DNA from 4 places in the Franconibacter daqui genome. Region 3 is predicted to be linked to each of the others. Evidence: predicted binding sites of a transcription regulator. Region 3 holds the regulator's gene; each other region holds the start of a gene.
The links. Region 3 encodes CRP, which controls carbon source genes, mostly activating them, when cyclic AMP is high. Its sites were predicted from a motif close to ATGTGANNNNNNTCACAT; they were not measured.
Positions count from the first base shown of each region.

Region 1 (4,312 bases), on a different contig from region 3:
TGACAAGAGTTAACCCTACACGCCGGCTTGCTCCGTTAGCGCGTATATCAATAAAACCCTCCTTCATTTATTTGTTAGTACAACCAATACACGCAAAAAGAGTAAGTGTAAGCAGTTGTAAAAAGAAGACCCCCGAAAAGGTGCGCGATTACGGTCGCGACGTATCCTGATAGTGACCCTGGCGCCAGCACGGCAGAAGAGAGAAGTAAAAAAGCCAGGCGAAAGCGCTAACTTACTGAGATTAAATATTTTATTAAGTGCAACGCTAAACGTGCTTGCCCGGCGGCGCCAACAAACACGACATTCACTCGCTGAATAAGGATGTTTTTATGCCGACCCGTGAAATTTTTCAAAAACTCAATGCGCAGGTAAATCGCGAGTTTAACGCCTCCCACCTTTATCTTCGACTTAGTGACTGGTGTACGGAACATAATCTCAATGGCGCCGCGACGTTTCTGCGCAACCAGGCGAAAAATAATGTCACGCAGATGATGTCGCTATTCGACTATATGAAGCAGGAAGGCGCCGACCCGATCATTGGCGCAACTCCCGTTTCCGCCTGCGACTGCCGTTCGCTGGAAGAACTGTTCCTGCGTACCCTTGAGGATCTTAAACAACGGAGCGCAAGCCTTTCTGATCTCACGCTTCTGGCAAAAGATTGTCACGACGACGCCACATGCCGCGTGCTGGAGTCGCTGGCCGCCAGTCATGCTGAGAACAGACAGTTTTTACAGGCGCTGCTGGAAGAGGTTCGCGTCGCCTCGCGCGAAGGCGTGCCGCTGGCAGATACCGATCGAGGCTTTCTCAACCTGGTAAATTACGAACATCACTCTTCTGTTTAATATTGCCCCACCCCTCCCTGGCCCGGCTTAGTTCGGGCTTTTGCTCGCCTGCGGCGCTAAGCTATGAATGCCCACCTAATAGTATGTTGTAACTATTAACAAACGAAGCGCGCTTAACATTTCTGATCTGGCTCCCAATGATTAACCACACAATATGTGATGATTTGTGTTGTTTTTATTTTATTAGCCAGGGACAGTTATGATAACCATTGAATTTATAGTCATTATTCTTTGTCTGTTAGTGGGTACGCGTTTTGGCGGCATGGGGCTCGGTTTAATCAGCGGCGTCGGTCTTTTTATCCTGACCTTTGTTTTTGGCCTTGAGCCCGGCAAGCCGCCGGTGGACGTGATGCTCACCATCCTTGCGGTCATCGGCTGCGCCGCCACGCTGCAAACCGCAGGCGGGCTGAACGTGATGATGCAGTTTGCCGAAAAACTGCTGCGCCGCCACCCGCAGCACATTACCCTGCTCGCCCCTTTCACCACCTGGTCGCTGACGTTTTTGTGCGGCACCGGCCACGTCGTTTACACCATGTTTCCCATCATCGCGGACATTGCGCTGAAAAAGAACATCCGCCCGGAGCGGCCGATGGCGGTGGCCTCGATTGCCTCGCAGATGGCGATTACCGCCTCTCCTGTTTCGGTGGCCGTGGTGTCGCTGGTCTCCATTATCGGCGCCCGGCATGGCGTAGGTCAGGCATGGGGGATTCTGGAAATTCTCGCGGTTTCGGTGCCTGCCTCGCTGTTTGGCGTGCTGATCGCCGCGCTCTGGAGCCTGCGCCGGGGTAAAGACCTGGCGGACGACGATGCTTTCCAGGCCCGTATTCGCGATCCCAAACAGCGCGACTACATTTACGGCGCCAGCGAGACGCTGATGAACCAGCGCTTCCCTCGCGAAGCCTACTGGTCAACCTGGATCTTTTTTACCGGCATCCTGGTCGTTGTGTTGCTCGGCGCGCTGCCCGCGCTGCGCCCGGCATTTGAAATCAAAGGCGCGCTGAAGCCGCTTTCCATGAACCTTGTGATTCAGATGATGATGTTGATTGCCGGCGCGGTCATGTTGGTGGTGTGTAAAGTGAATGCCGCCACTATCTCCAGCGGCGCAGTATTTAAAGCGGGCATGGTGGCGATTTTCTCGGTGTTTGGCGTCGCCTGGATGAGCGACACCTTTTTTCAGGCGCACCTGGAAGGGCTGAAACTGGCGCTGGAAGGCGTCGTGCAAAGCCATCCGTGGACATATGCGCTGGTGCTTTTTTTGGTGTCGAAGCTGGTGAACAGCCAGGCGGCGGCGTTGACGGCCGTCGCCCCCATGGGGCTGATGCTGGGCGTGGAGCCCAAAATGCTGGTGGCCTTCTTCCCTGCCTCTTACGGCTACTTTATTTTACCAACCTACCCAAGCGACCTCGCCTGCATCGGCTTTGACCGTTCCGGCACCACGCGCATCGGCAAATTCATTCTCAACCACAGCTTTATTCTGCCGGGACTGATTGGCGTAAGCTGCGCCTGCGCAGCCAGCTACATGCTGGTACAGCTTTTCTTTTAATTACCGTGAAAGATAGCAAAACGGCCTCACAGGAGGCCGTTTTATTAATGCGCTTCGTTTTGTGGGGTGAATTTCAGCTCAATCAACGCCACCGCTTTTTGTACCGCGCGCAGCGTAACCGCATCGGCGGCAGGATGACCGGTAAAATCGATAGCCTTAAGCTGGTTCGCCATCTTCTCACGCACTTCAACCGGCGCAATCACGTCAATGACATCCAGGATCTGCTTGATAACCAGCTGGCACGCTACGATGTCAGATTGCAGCTCTTCTTCGGCGGTAAAAACTTTCGACATTTCTCACTCCTTACGTTTCGTGGCGGCCATAGTAGCGGCACCTCGGGAAAAACGGTAGTAAAACGCGGAGGTAGTCGAAACGGAAAAGGAGAGATAAAGTGAAAGCACAAAAAAACCTGCCGAAGCAGGTTTTTTTATCAGAACATAGCGCCTGGCGGTACGTCTTTGAAAGTCTTGCAGTAGTTTTCGAACATGCTTTTCAGGATTTTACGGAATTTCATGATGTGCTCCGAATTTGTTTTTATGCAGATAACGTGTTGCGATGGGCTAATAATATGACCACCATCACAAAAATCAACCAGTTTGTGATGAATATCACACCAATAAAGTTAACGTTTTGCGCATATTTGTTAAAAAAACATAAATAAATCCATCAGTTACCTTTTAAACTGACAGGTATAAATTTACTCATTTTTTTTAAACGGGACGGTAGCGATGAGTGGTAGCGCAGGCGCGACGACAAGACGCGGTCTTTCACCTGCGGCCCTGCTGGTGGCAGGCGCCTTTTTTATGGAGTTTCTCGACGGCACCGTTATCGCCACAGCGCTGCCGGAGATGGCCCGCACCTTTGGCGTGCAGGCGGTAGATCTCAATATTGGCATCAGCGCTTACCTGCTTACGCTTGCCGTGCTGATCCCCGCCAGCGGCTGGATAGCGGACCGCTTCGGCGCCCGCGTGGTGTTTACGATTGCGCTGGGTATTTTTACTCTCGCTTCGGTGCTTTGCGGCCTCGCTGAAAGCCTGGAAGTTTTTGTCGCCATGCGTATTTTGCAGGGCGTGGGCGGCGCGCTGATGGTGCCTGTCGGGCGATTAGCGGTGCTGCGCACTACGCCCAAACATCAGCTGATAGGCGCTATCGCCACCCTTACCTGGCCCGCGCTGGTCGCCCCGATTATTGGCCCGCCGCTGGGCGGCTTTATCACCAGCTACGCCACCTGGCGCTGGATCTTCTTTATCAACCTGCCGCCTGGACTGCTGGCGATGTGGCTTGCGTTACGCATTATTCCAGATATTCGCGAAGAGGAGCGTCGACCTTTCGATACGCAAGGCTTTATCGCGACTGCCGTGGCGATGGTTGCACTGGTCTACATGATGGAGCTCCTTGGCACAGAGCAGCCGGATCTCACGCTTGCTGGCGCGTTGCTGGTCGCTGGCGGCGGCGCGCTGTGGTTTGCGCTGCGTCATTTTCAGCGCGCACGCTATCCTTTGATTCGTCTTGACGCGATGCGGGTGCAGACCTTTCGCGTAACGATGCTTGGCGGCTCGCTGTTCCGCGCCTCCATCAGCGCTGTGCCCTTCTTATTACCGCTGCTGTTCCAGGTGGGCTTCGGCATGGATGCATTTCACTCGGGCTTGCTGGTGCTGGCGGTGTTTGCCGGTAACCTCATGATAAAACCAGCCACTACGCCGCTTATCCGCACGCTGGGGTTTAAGAAATTGCTGCTGATAAACGGCCTGCTGAACGTGGCGGCGTTGCTCGCCTGTGCGTTTCTGACGCCGCAAACGCCCCTCTGGCTGATACTGGTCATTCTTTATCTGGGCGGCGTTTTTCGCTCTATTCAGTTTACGGGAGTTAGCACCCTCGCCTTCGCCGATGTGCCTTCGCCACAGATGAGCTACGCCAATACGCTGTT
Region 1 is NZ_BMKJ01000006.1:38,661-42,972, forward strand. Features, by position in the region: gene IEX01_RS17470 (non-heme ferritin-like protein) at 330-842, shown strand; gene IEX01_RS17475 (anaerobic C4-dicarboxylate transporter) at 1,042-2,385, shown strand; gene IEX01_RS17480 (DUF2766 family protein) at 2,430-2,678, opposite strand; gene azuC (stress response protein AzuC) at 2,816-2,899, opposite strand; gene IEX01_RS17490 (MFS transporter) at 3,114-4,312, shown strand, end outside.
Region 1: a site for CRP is predicted at 2,982-2,999, ahead of azuC (stress response protein AzuC). Genes of this name have one in related genera too.

Region 2 (4,312 bases), on a different contig from region 3:
ATCGCCCGGCCCTTTCTGCGCCGCGACCATACGGCCGAAGATTTCCGCCGCGCTGCCGTTATCCAGCACCGCCTGAAGCTTGCCGCGCGCATCGGCTTCGTCTTTCGCAAGCTGGCCGGAGATGAGCATTTCCACGCACAGCGCCATGGTCACTTCATACAGACGGGGATTGCGGTACTCGCCGGTCAGGAAGCGCACCGCTTCACGCACTTCTACCGCATTACCGGCGCTGGAAGCCAGCACCTGGTTCATGTCGGTAAGCAGCGCCGTGGTGCGCACGCCCGCGCCGTTGGCAACGCCGACAATCGCTTCCGCCAGCTCTTTTGAGAGCTCCCAGGTCGGCATAAACGCCCCGCTGCCGACCTTCACATCCATGACCAGCGCGTCCAGCCCTTCGGCGAGCTTTTTCGCAAGGATAGAGCCAGTAATAAGCGGAATAGAATCGACCGTGGCGGTAATGTCGCGGGTGGCATAAAAGCGCTTGTCGGCAGGCGCCAGCGAGTTGGTCTGGCCGATAATCGCCACGCCGACCTCTTTAATAATCTGACGGAAGCGGTTGTCGTCCGGGAAAATATCGAAGCCCGGAATGGCTTCCAGCTTGTCGAGCGTGCCGCCGGTATGGCCAAGGCCGCGCCCGGAAATCATGGGAATGTAGCCGCCGCAGGCCGCCACCATCGGGCCAAGCATCAGCGAAGTGACATCGCCCACGCCGCCGGTCGAGTGTTTATCAACAATCGGGCCATTCAGGTTAAGGCTCTTCCACTCCAGCACGGTTCCTGAGTCTCGCATCGCCATGGTCAGCGATACGCGTTCCGGCATCGTCATATCGTGAAAGAAAATGGTCATCGCCAGCGCGGCGATTTGCCCTTCGGAAACCGTATTATCGCGAATGCCGTTGATAAAAAAACGAATCTCTTCATCGCTCAGCGGCTGGCCATCGCGTTTTTTTCGAATAATTTCTTGTGCGAGAAACAAGGTAACCCCCTGACGTCATCAGGTTAAAAGCGGCGGTGGCCCGCCGCAGAAGAGATTAGTACTGGCTGGCGCTTTTGCCGTCGCCGTGGCCGAGCGCTTTCAGCAGGCTCGCCAGCAGGCTGGAAGCGCCGAAACGGTAGTGACGGGCATCAGCCCAGTCAGCGCCGAAAAGCGCATCCGCCACCGCCAGGTATTTAGCCGCGTCTTCCGCCGTGCGCACGCCGCCCGCCGGTTTGAAACCTACGCTGTCCTGAACGCCCATATCGCGGATCGTTTCCAGCATAATGCGGGCGCTTTCCGGCGTGGCGTTAACCGGTACTTTACCGGTAGACGTTTTAATGAAGTCGGCGCCCGCTTTGATAGCGATTTCTGACGCTTTGCGGATTAACGCTTCTTCTTTCAGCTCGCCAGTTTCGATGATGACTTTCAACAGCACGTTAGCCGCCGCGCACGCGTCTTTACAGGCTTTAACAAGGTCAAAACCCACCTGCTCATTGCCAGCGATAAGCGCGCGATACGGGAACACGACGTCCACTTCATCCGCGCCATACGCGATGGCCGCACGGGTTTCCGCCAGCGCTATCTCAATGTCGTCGTTGCCGTGCGGGAAGTTAGTCACGGTTGCGATACGAATATCCGGCGTCCCCTGCGCTTTCAGGGTTTTACGAGCAATCGGAATAAAGCGCGGATAAATGCAGATGGCGGCGGTGTTGCCAACCGGGGTTTTCGCCTGATGACAAAGCGCAATCACCTTTTCATCGGTGTCGTCATCATTCAGGGTAGTGAGATCCATCAGTTGCAGCGCACGCAGGCTGCTTTTGGTCAAATCAGTCATAAAAATCTCCAACAAAAAAACGTATCTCAGAGGAGAAACTCAACACGTTGGAGCGGGCTTGGTTCCATGAAGAGGCGTGGCGCTAACCGCCAACACGTTAAGATCCTTCTCACCGCCGTTCACCACAGGGGATGTTAGAATTTTAACATCAGCGCTGAAGATGATTTTGTGTCGCGTTTCACAATTTGAAAAGCATGGATTGCATTCGTACAACCATTATATGTGATTAACATAACACTATAACAGCCTGTACCCGGGCCATGTATTAAAAATAGCGTGCTCGCCTGCGTCAGATTGAGGCGACGGCAAATGTTATAATAGTAACATATGCTACAGCAGCGAGCGGTTTATCGCCGTTAGAGTGAAGCGTAGCAAACCCGCGTTACGCGCAGGCGAACACTCTTCACAGGAGAGAAGAAAAACGCCAGATTTCAGGCGGAAAAATCGAACAGCTGCAGGGTATTTTGCAAAATGGTGTCGGCAATCAGTTCAGGCGGCTCAGGGCGCAGCTCACAAAGGACGTCAAACACGCCGTTTACTCGTTCCGGACGATTCGGCTGCCCCTGAAAACCGTTGAGCGGCATATCAGGCGCGTCGGTTTCCAGAAGCAGCGCTGAAAGCGGCAATTGCGCAATGACGTTGCGTGTTTTACTGGCGCGGGGATAGGTGATAGTGCCGCCCACGCCAATACGATAGCCCATCTCGACAAAACGCTGCGCCTGTTGCAGGCTGCCCGCGAAACCGTGCACCACCCCTTTACGCGGCAGGTCGTGCCGCTTCAGATGCATCGCCAGCTTATCGTGAGTGCGACGGGAGTGAAGGATAACCGGCAGTTCATAACGTTTCGCCAGCTGCAACTGCGCATCGAGTATCGCTTCCTGGCGCTCAAAAAGCGGGTTCTCCATATAGAGATCGAGGCCAATCTCCCCTATCGCCACCATTTTCTGCGGCCGGTTTTGCAAGTGGTGTTCGAGCAACGCCAGCGCCGCGTCGTTATGTTTGTAAATCACGATGGGATGCAGACCGAGCGCGGCATGGATGCCTTTATGCTCCTCAGCAAGCGACAGCACAGTAGCGAAACGCTCGGCTTCAATGGCGGGTAAGATTATCTTCTCAACGCCTGCCTGTGCCGCCTGCGCAAGACTTCTCGCCTCGTCGCCGGGAAAAGGCGCAAAATCAAAATGGCAATGGGTGTCGATAAAGCGCCGCATCAGGCCAGATCCTCGTTATCAAAAGCCGCATCGTTAGCCTCCGGCGCAAAAAGCGGCGTCGTCGCGACCGCGTCGTTGGCAACGGTAGCTGGCGGCACCACGAGCGTAGGCGGCGTCGCCACCCGATGGCGATGCAGCGGCGGCTTCGAGGTCAGAAGCTTACCGACTGTCGCCAGGAAGTAACGCCCGCACAGACGGCCAGTTTTATAATCCGCCATCAGCGCCGGCAAACGGCTGCCAAGCGCCATGCTCATCAGCGGCTTAGGCGGGTAGATTTCAAAAATACGCAGCTTGCCGGGGGGCTTTTCAATAAATTCCTGAATGGCGCGATAGCTGGTTTCATGGTGCTGCACCAGGTTTAATAGCGGCTGCAGGCTGCTGTCAGTGAGCCAGCGCTCCATGCGCTTAAACCACTGCGGAGTGTAATACATTTGCGAAGGCACGGTGCGGATAACCACAAGCGTGGTTGCCCCTCTGCGCGCCGCTTCCTGCACCGGGATAGCGTCGCTGATGCCGCCATCCTGGTAGCTTACGCCATCCAGCATTACGCCTGTGCGATAAAAGCCCGGTATGGCGCTGGACGCGCGGATAATATCAAGCCATGTCTGGTTTTGCGGCGCAAAGTAGCCGGGTGAGTAATCGTCGCTTCGACAAGCGCACATGTAAAATTCTTTACCGGCGTCAAACAAACGCGCCGCGCTGTCCATCGCCAACGGCATTTTGCTTGAAGTCGCCTCCACCAACCAGTCAAGGTCGATAAGGTTGCCGCCCCGTACAAAACGAACGGGATCAAAAAATTCGCGGGTTGTGGTATAGCGTGTAATGACGCGCCGGGCATAGCCGGGCTGGTTACAGACATAAGCAGAGAGATTTTGGGCGCCGGCGGAAGTGCCGTAGAACGCGTCGAAGGGGTTAAATTCAGCGCGCATGAACTCATCCAGCACACCGGCTGTGAAGATCCCGCGCTGCCCGCCGCCCTCGCATACGATAGCCAGCTTGCCGGGACGAAACGGCTTTAACGCCAGCGGCGCAATGTTGCCGAGCGTTACCGGAATACGTTGTCCCACCCTGCCACCTACTTTTTATTGCGCCCTTGAAGGCGCTTATTTTGCTCCCAAAGCGTGAAAGCCAGTCATAAAGACTGGCCTTCCCGTCTGCCTGTTACAGTTTTATCACACTATGGACGACGACGGCCCATGAAAAGACTGACCAGGAACAGAATAATACCCACAACGAAGACGATCTTCGCAGCGCCTGCTGCCGTACCCGCCAGGCCACCAAAGCCCAGAGC
Region 2 is NZ_BMKJ01000003.1:150,163-154,474, reverse strand. Features, by position in the region: gene deoA (thymidine phosphorylase) at 1-975, opposite strand, end outside; gene deoC (deoxyribose-phosphate aldolase) at 1,031-1,810, opposite strand; gene IEX01_RS12970 (TatD family hydrolase) at 2,242-3,024, opposite strand; gene IEX01_RS12965 (patatin-like phospholipase family protein) at 3,021-4,088, opposite strand; gene IEX01_RS12960 (DUF1328 domain-containing protein) at 4,199-4,312, opposite strand, start outside.
Region 2: a site for CRP is predicted at 2,031-2,048, ahead of deoC (deoxyribose-phosphate aldolase). Genes of this name have one in related genera too.

Region 3 (4,312 bases):
GTAAGATCTTCGCTCAGCTAAACCTTCATGCTGCGGAAGTGGAAGGCGACAGCTTTCACCGCTATACGCGCCCGGAAATGGATATGGCTATCCGCAAGGCGCGCGATTTAGGCCGGCATATCAGCTATTTTGGCCCCGACGCCAACGACTTTGGCCTGCTTGAACAAACCTTTATCGAGTATGGACGCAGCGGCCAGGGGAAATCGCGCAAATACCTGCATACCTATGATGAAGCGGTGCCGTGGAACCAGGTGCCGGGCACCTTTACGCCCTGGCAGCCGCTGCCGGAGCCTACCGACGTGCTGTTTTATGAAGGGTTGCACGGCGGCGTGGTCACGCCGCATCACAATGTGGCGCAGCATGTGGATTTGCTGGTGGGCGTAGTGCCTATCGTCAACCTTGAGTGGATCCAGAAGCTGATTCGCGATACCAGCGAGCGAGGGCATTCGCGCGAGGCGGTGATGGATTCCGTGGTGCGATCAATGGAAGATTACATTAACTACATCACGCCGCAGTTTTCCCGCACCCATATTAACTTCCAGCGCGTGCCGACAGTGGATACGTCGAACCCCTTCGCGGCGAAAGGCATTCCTTCGCTCGATGAAAGCTTCGTGGTTATCCACTTTCGCAACCTTGAAGACATCGATTACCCCTGGCTGCTCGCCATGCTTCAGGGTTCCTTCATTTCTCACATCAATACGCTTGTCGTTCCCGGCGGCAAGATGGGGCTGGCGATGGAATTAATCATGCTGCCGCTGGTGCAGCGATTGATGGAAGGGAAAAAAATTGAATAAGGCGGCTGACGCCGCCCCGAGTCAGACCTCTACCACCTCATAAGAGTGGGTGATGTTGACCGCTTTGCCGAGCATCAGCGCCACAGAGCAATATTTCTCAGCGGAGAGATCCACCGCGCGCGCCACGGCCGCCTCCTTCAGCGCCTTACCCGTTACGATAAAGTGCAGGTTAATGTGAGTGAACAACCGCGGCGCTTCTTCGCGGCGTTCTGAGGTCAGTTTCACTTCGCAATCCTGAACGTCATGACGCCCTTTTTGCAAAATAGACACCACGTCGATAGCGCTGCAACCGCCCGCCGCCATCAGCACCATTTCCATCGGGCTTGGCGCTTTATCGCCGGAATTGCCGTCCATCAGGATTTGGTGCCCTGAAGCGGATTCGCCCAGAAACGTCAATCCCTCAACCCACTTTACTCGTGCCTGCATAATCATCACTCCGATGTATAAAAATTTTTGACAGATTACGCGCCAGTTGCGAAAGAGGCAACGGAAGGGCGACCTGCGTCAAGCTGAAACGAGACAATAGAAGACACCCATGAAAAGCTATGCTAAAACAGTCTGGATGCTGCGGCGATACATTGATGTTATGCATGTATGCAGAGGACAAGACAATTTACCGGCTGCGACGACATGGACAGCCAACTTCCCGGGATGCGGGAAGATAATGATTGCAAAGCCAGATGGGGGACCCGCGCCCCGTCTTTGGAGCCAGTTTAAACAGAGGATAACAGCGCATGGTGCTTGGCAAACCGCAAACAGACCCGACTCTCGAATGGTTCTTGTCACATTGCCACATTCATAAGTACCCATCGAAGAGCACGCTGATTCACCAGGGTGAAAAAGCGGAAACGTTGTATTACATCGTTAAAGGCTCAGTGGCAGTGCTGATCAAAGACGAAGAGGGCAAGGAGATGATCCTCTCGTATCTGAATCAGGGAGACTTTATCGGCGAACTGGGCCTGTTTGAAGAGGGCCAGGAGCGCAGCGCCTGGGTTCGCGCCAAGACCGCTTGCGAAGTCGCCGAGATTTCCTATAAAAAATTCCGCCAGCTTATCCAGGTGAACCCGGACATCCTGATGCGCCTCTCTTCGCAGATGGCGCGTCGTCTGCAAGTCACCTCTGAAAAAGTCGGCAACCTGGCGTTCCTCGACGTAACGGGCCGCATCGCCCAGACGTTGCTCAACCTGGCGAAACAGCCGGACGCCATGACCCATCCCGACGGCATGCAGATTAAAATCACCCGTCAGGAAATCGGCCAGATCGTGGGCTGCTCCCGCGAAACCGTTGGCCGCATCCTGAAAATGCTTGAAGATCAAAACCTGATCTCCGCGCACGGTAAGACCATCGTGGTTTACGGCACCCGCTAAGCCGCCTTAAAAAAACGGCGTGTCGCTTCGGTAACACGCCGTTTTTGTTTCTACACTTACCTCTATGTTTCGCCGTCTCATTTATCACCCGGAAGTGAACTACGCCCTGCGCCAGACGCTGATCCTGTGTCTGCCGGTGGCGGTTGGGTTACTGCTGGGCCATCTGCAACAGGGCCTGCTTTTTTCGCTGGTGCCTGCCTGCTGCAACATCGCCGGGCTCGATACGCCCCACAAGCGCTTTTTCAAACGTCTGGCGGTCGGCGCTTCGCTCTTTGCCGTCAGCAGTTTTACCGTGCAACTGTTACTGGCGGACAATCTGCCGCTGCCGCTTATCTTTTTAGGCATGGCGCTGCTGCTTGGCGTGACGGCGGAGATAAGCTCGCTGCATGCCCGGCTGCTGCCCGCTTCGCTTATCGCCGCTATTTTTACGCTAAGCCTTGCGGGGAACATGCCGGTCTGGGAGCCTATCCTGCTCTATATTTTCGGCACGCTCTGGTACGGGCTGTTTAACTGGTTCTGGTTCTGGCTGTGGCGCGAGCAGCCGCTTCGCGAGTCGCTAAGCTTGCTGTATCGCCAGCTGGCGGACTATTGCGAAGCGAAATATAACCTGCTGACGCAGCATACCGACCCGGAGACCGCCCTGCCCCCGCTGCTTACGCATCAGCAAAAAGTGGTGGACCTTATCAGCCAGTGCTACCAGCAGTTGCACATGCTGGCGGCCGGGAAACAGAGCGGCTATAAGCGTCTGCTGCGCACCTTCCAGATGGCGCTGGATTTGCAAGAACATATTTCGGTCAGCCTGCATCAGCCGGAGGAGGTGCAAAAGCTGGTGGAGCGCAGCCACGCCGAGGCGGTGATCCGCTGGAACGCACAGACCATCAGCGCGCGACTGCGCGTCATGGCCGACGACATCCTCTACCATCGTTATCCGCAGCGTTTCGCCATGGATAAGCAAATCGCCGCGCTGGAGAAAATCGCCCGCCAGCACCCGGACAACCTTGTAGGGCATTTCTGCGAATACCACTTCAGTCGCATCGCCCGCATCCTGCGCACGCAGCGCCCACTCTATGCCCGCGACCTGATGGCCGACCGGCAGAAACGGCTGCCGCTATTCCCGGCGCTGAAAAGCTACCTTTCGCTCAAATCCGCCGCTTTGCGCAACGCCGCACGGCTGGGAGTGATGCTGAGCATCGCAAGCCTCGTTGGCAACGCGTTCCATCTGCCCAAACCGTACTGGATCCTCATGACCGTAATGTTTGTGACGCAGAATGGCTACGGGGCGACGCGGGTGCGCATTCTCCAGCGAGCGGCCGGCACGCTGGCGGGGTTAATCATCGCGGGCGTCACGCTGCACCTGCATGTGCCGCAGGGCTACATGCTGCTGGTGATGCTGGCTATCACGCTCATTAGCTACCTTATCCTTCGCAAAAACTATGGCTGGGCGATGATTGGCTTCACGGTGACGGCGGTTTACTCCTTACAGCTGCTGTCGCTGAACGGCGAACAGTTTATCGTCACCCGGCTTATCGACACGTTGATTGGTTGCTTTATCGCTTTCGGCGGTATGGTCTGGCTGTGGCCGCAGTGGCAAAGCGGGCTGCTGCGCCAGAACGCCCACGACGCGCTGGAGGCGGACCAGGAGGCGCTGCGCCTTATCCTGAGCGACGACCCGCAGCCTGCGCCGCTTGCCTGGCAGCGGATGCGTGTCAACCAGGCGCATAACGCGCTTTATAACTCGCTGAACCAGGCGATGCAGGAGCCTGGCTTCAACGCCCACTACCTGGATGATATGAAGCTTTGGGTTACGCACAGCCAGTTTATCGTTGAGCATATCAACGCCATGACGACGATGGCGCGCGAGCACCATATGCTGACGCCGGAACTGGCGGCGCGTTATCTGGAGTCCTGTGAAATTGCGTTGCAGCGCTGCCAGCAACGGCTGGAATATGATGAGCCGGGGGAATCCCACGACGCGAATATTCTGGAAGGGCCAGAGACGCTGCCGGATACCGCGTTGAGCGTCATGGAACAGCATGTGCACCGTATTCTCGGCCACCTGAACACCATGCATACGATCTCTTCGGTAGCATGGCGTCAGCGGCCCCATCACGGCATCTGGCTTAAGCGCCGTCTGGGCTGATTAGCCTGTTA
Region 3 is NZ_BMKJ01000004.1:345,758-350,069, reverse strand. Features, by position in the region: gene IEX01_RS15545 (phosphoribulokinase) at 1-794, shown strand, start outside; gene IEX01_RS15540 (OsmC family protein) at 816-1,220, opposite strand; gene crp (cAMP-activated global transcriptional regulator CRP) at 1,529-2,161, shown strand; gene IEX01_RS15530 (YccS/YhfK family putative transporter) at 2,226-4,301, shown strand; gene argD (bifunctional acetylornithine/succinyldiaminopimelate transaminase) at 4,302-4,312, opposite strand, start outside.

Region 4 (4,312 bases), on a different contig from region 3:
GATGTTCGCAAGTGGGCCAGTCCCCTGAGCCGATATTTCAAAAAAACAGAATGTGACGCTCCACGGTTGGTGAGCATGCTCGGTTCGTCCGAGAAGCCTGAAAACCGTGACGACGCATTCACCTTGAACCGCGGGTTCAAGGGTTACAGCCTACGGCGGCATCTCGGAGATTCCCCACTTTTACTACCATGACGCAACGGCCAGTTACTCCCGAACTCAGACAGCAAATCCGCAAAGAAATCCGTCAGTTACGCCGTGCTATTACGCCCGAACAGCAAACGCGATTTGCTCAACAGGCCGCTGCCCGAATGATGGCTTATGCGCCCGTGGTGGAAGCGAAAACCGTAGCGGCGTTTCTCTCTTTTGATGGCGAACTCGATACCCGCCCGCTGATAGAAGGACTCTGGCGCGCCGGTAAGCACGTTTACCTGCCTGTGCTTCACCCCTTCAGTCCCGGTAATCTGCTTTTTCTGCGCTACTTTCCGCACAGCGAACTGATGCTGAATCGTCTGAAAATTTACGAGCCGCCGCTCGATGTCCGCCACGTGTTGCCGCTAAGCGAACTGGATGTGCTGGTCACGCCGCTGGTCGCTTTTGACGCACAGGGGCAACGTCTTGGCATGGGCGGCGGCTTTTACGACCGTACACTGCAAAACTGGCGCAGCCATGAGCTGTGGCCGGTGGGTTACGCCCATGATTGCCAGCAGGTGGCCTCGCTTCCCGTTGAAGAATGGGATATCCCGCTGCCCGCCGTCGTCACGCCTGAAAAGATCTGGACGTGGTAAGCGCCCAACAAAAAGCCCGCCGAAGCGGGCTTTTTTATGGCTCTTTTATCAGTACAGCAGACGAGCGCGAATGGTGCCTGCAATCGCCTTCATGCTTTGCAGCGCTTTGTTCGCCACATCTTCTTCGGCATCAATGTCGATAACCACATAACCCATCTGCGGCGTGGTTTGCAGGAACTGGGCGGCAATGTTAATGCCCTGCTCGGCGAAGATCTGGTTGATAGCGGTCAGCACGCCAGGACGGTTTTCGTGAATATGCAGCAGGCGGCTTACCGTGCCGCCGTGCAGCGGCAGCGAAACTTCCGGGAAGTTAACGGCAGAGAGCGTTGAACCGTTGTCGGAGTATTTCACCAGCTTGCCCGCGACTTCGAGACCGATGTTCTCCTGCGCTTCCTGCGTGGAGCCGCCGATGTGCGGCGTCAGAATAACGTTATCGAATTCGCACAGGGGGGAGTTGAACGGATCGCTGTTAGTGGCAGGCTCCGTCGGGAAAACGTCAATCGCCGCGCCCGCGAGGTGCTTGCGCGACAGCGCGTCGCACAGCGCCGGGATATCAACCACGGTGCCGCGCGCGGCGTTGATCAGCAGCGCGCCCGGCTTCATCAACGAGAGCTGTTCTGCGCCAATCATATTTTTCGTTGAGGCGTTTTCCGGCACGTGCAGGCTGACCACATCGCTCATGTTCAGCAGATCGGAAAGATGCTGAACCTGCGTGGCGTTACCAAGCGGCAGTTTGCTTTCAATGTCGTAGAAATAAACATGCATGCCCAGCGCTTCCGCCAGGATGCCCAACTGGGTGCCGATGTGGCCGTAGCCGATGATGCCAAGCTTTTTGCCGCGCGCTTCATAAGAGCCCGCCGCCTGTTTGTTCCAGATGCCGCGGTGCGCTTTGGCGTTCGCTTCCGGAATGCCGCGCAGCAGCAGCAGCAGTTCGCCGATCACCAGCTCCGCTACGGAACGGGTATTAGAAAAAGGCGCGTTAAAGACCGGAATACCGCGTTTCGCCGCCGCGTTCAGGTCAACCTGATTGGTGCCGATGCAGAAGCAACCTACCGCTACCAGTTTTTCCGCTGCGGCGAAAATCTCTTCGGTCAGATGGGTACGGGATCGCAGGCCAATAAAGTGAGCGTCACGGATCGACTCTTTCAGCGCATCGCTGTCCAGCGCGCCTTTGTGGTATTCGATATTGGTATAACCCGCTGCGCGCAGGCTATCGATGGCTTTCTGGTGCACGCCTTCCACCAGCAAGAATTTAATTTTGTCTTTCTCCAGTGATACTTTTGCCATTTCCCGACCCTGTCTTGTCTTATCAGATTGTGTACTGAGCAATAAGTCAGCCTTCTGCCAACATATCAAAATTTGCGGGTCCGGCAATATGAACGTTTGCGTCAGCGTCCTGAAGAAAAGTCACGCAGTGCAGAAAGGCAGAAGAAAATATTGTGTGGCAGAAATATGACGGCAGAAATGGAAAAGCAGAGACGACGAATGTGACATATGTCACCAAATTTCGCGGTTAAGATTTTTTTACCCTGGCGGGGCGCGCGAGCGCCCCGGTCAGATCATTTCACGATGGTCTTGACACCTTCCGACGTGCCGATAAGCGCAACGTCCGCGCCGCGGTTAGCAAAAAGGCCCACGGTGACGACGCCTGGAATCGCGTTGATCGCATTCTCCAGCGCAACAGGCTCCATGATAGAGAGGCCGTGGACATCCAGAATGACGTTGCCGTTATCGGTCACCACGCCCTGGCGGTATTCCGGACGGCCGCCCAGTTTCACCAGCTGACGGGCTACTGCGCTTCGCGCCATCGGGATAACCTCAACCGGCAGCGGGAAGTTGCCGAGGATATCGACCTGCTTTGACGCATCGGCGATACAGATGAACTTTTCCGCCACCGAGGCGATGATTTTTTCACGCGTCAGCGCCGCGCCGCCGCCTTTAATCATTTGCATCTGGCCGTTTATCTCATCAGCGCCGTCGACATAAATGCCGAGCGAATCCACCTCGTTGAGATCGTAAACGTGAATGCCGAGACTTTTCAGTTTGGCGGTGGAAGCGTCCGAGCTTGATACCGCGCCATCAATCTGATTTTTGATGGTGCCGAGCGCGTCGATAAAATGCGCCGCCGTGGAGCCGGTGCCCACGCCGACAATCGTTCCCGGCTGCACATACTGAAGCGCGGCCCAGCCCACTGCTTTTTTCAGTTCATCCTGCGTCATGATCTTTTGCCTGTGTGTGAAAACTGTGGCGCATTATAGAACAGGCTCGCTGAAAAAGACTCCTTCCGTCAGGCATACTGCTCCGATGATTGCGGTTTCTGCCTGTGCCTGGCAAAAATTTATGTCATAGTGCGAAACATTACGATTCAGGAGCATGCTAAAAAGATGAAACGCCCGGACTACAGGACACTACAGGCGCTGGATGCGGTCATTCGTGAACGCGGGTTTGAGCGCGCCGCGCAAAAGCTGTGTATCACCCAGTCCGCCGTGTCGCAACGCATCAAGCAACTGGAAAACATGTTTGGCCAGCCTTTGCTGGTTCGCACCGTGCCGCCGCGCCCTACCGAACAGGGCCAGAAGCTGCTGGCGTTGCTGCGTCAGGTGGAGTTGCTGGAGGATGAATGGCTCGGCGACGAACAGACGGGCGCGACTCCGCTTCTGCTGTCGCTGGCGGTCAACGCCGACAGTCTGGCTACCTGGCTGTTGCCTGCGCTGGCGCCGGTACTGGTCGACTCCCCTATTCGCCTTAACCTGCAAGTGGAGGATGAAACCCGCACGCAGGAACGTTTACGCCGGGGCGAAGTGGTGGGCGCGGTAAGTATCCAGCCGCAGGCGCTGCCAAGCTGCCTCGTAGATAAGCTCGGCGCGCTCGACTACCTGTTTGTCGCCTCGAAGGCGTTTGCCGAACGCTACTTTCCCAACGGCGTCACCCGCGCTTCGCTGTTAAAAGCGCCTGCGGTGGCGTTCGACCATCTCGACGATATGCATCAGGCCTTCCTGCAACAAAACTTTGACCTGCCGCCGGGCAGCGTGCCGTGCCACATCGTCAACTCATCGGAAGCCTTTGTACAGCTCGCCCGCCAGGGCACCACCTGCTGCATGATCCCGCATTTGCAGATTGAAAAAGAGCTGCAAAGCGGCGAGCTTATCGATCTCACGCCAGGCCTTTGCCAGCGCCGGATGCTTTACTGGCACCGCTTTGCGCCGGAAAGCCGCATGATGCGCAACGTCACCGACGCGCTGCTGGAATATGGCCATAAGGTGTTAAGACAGGAATAAAAAAACCCGCCGGACGGCGGGTTTTTCTTTACTTAGCATTGGTGGTGTTCGTCGCTGGCGCGGCGTTCTGCCCTGGCGCGCTATTGAGCGAAGCTGGAGCGGATTCGCGCTGCGCTTGCTCCGGCTGCAGTTCAAACACCACGTCGACCTGATCGTCAAACTGAATGGTTTGCTGATCGTAGGTATCCTGAGCGCTCACCGGCGCGGCGGCTTCGGCTTTCATCATCCGCACCATCGGGCCCGGCTGGT
Region 4 is NZ_BMKJ01000002.1:394,001-398,312, reverse strand. Features, by position in the region: RNA gene ssrS (6S RNA) at 1-174, shown strand, start outside; gene IEX01_RS11180 (5-formyltetrahydrofolate cyclo-ligase) at 189-785, shown strand; gene serA (phosphoglycerate dehydrogenase) at 834-2,072, opposite strand; gene rpiA (ribose-5-phosphate isomerase RpiA) at 2,345-3,004, opposite strand; gene argP (DNA-binding transcriptional regulator ArgP) at 3,170-4,063, shown strand; gene IEX01_RS11160 (oxidative stress defense protein) at 4,092-4,312, opposite strand, start outside.
Region 4: a site for CRP is predicted at 2,271-2,288, ahead of serA (phosphoglycerate dehydrogenase). Genes of this name have one in related genera too.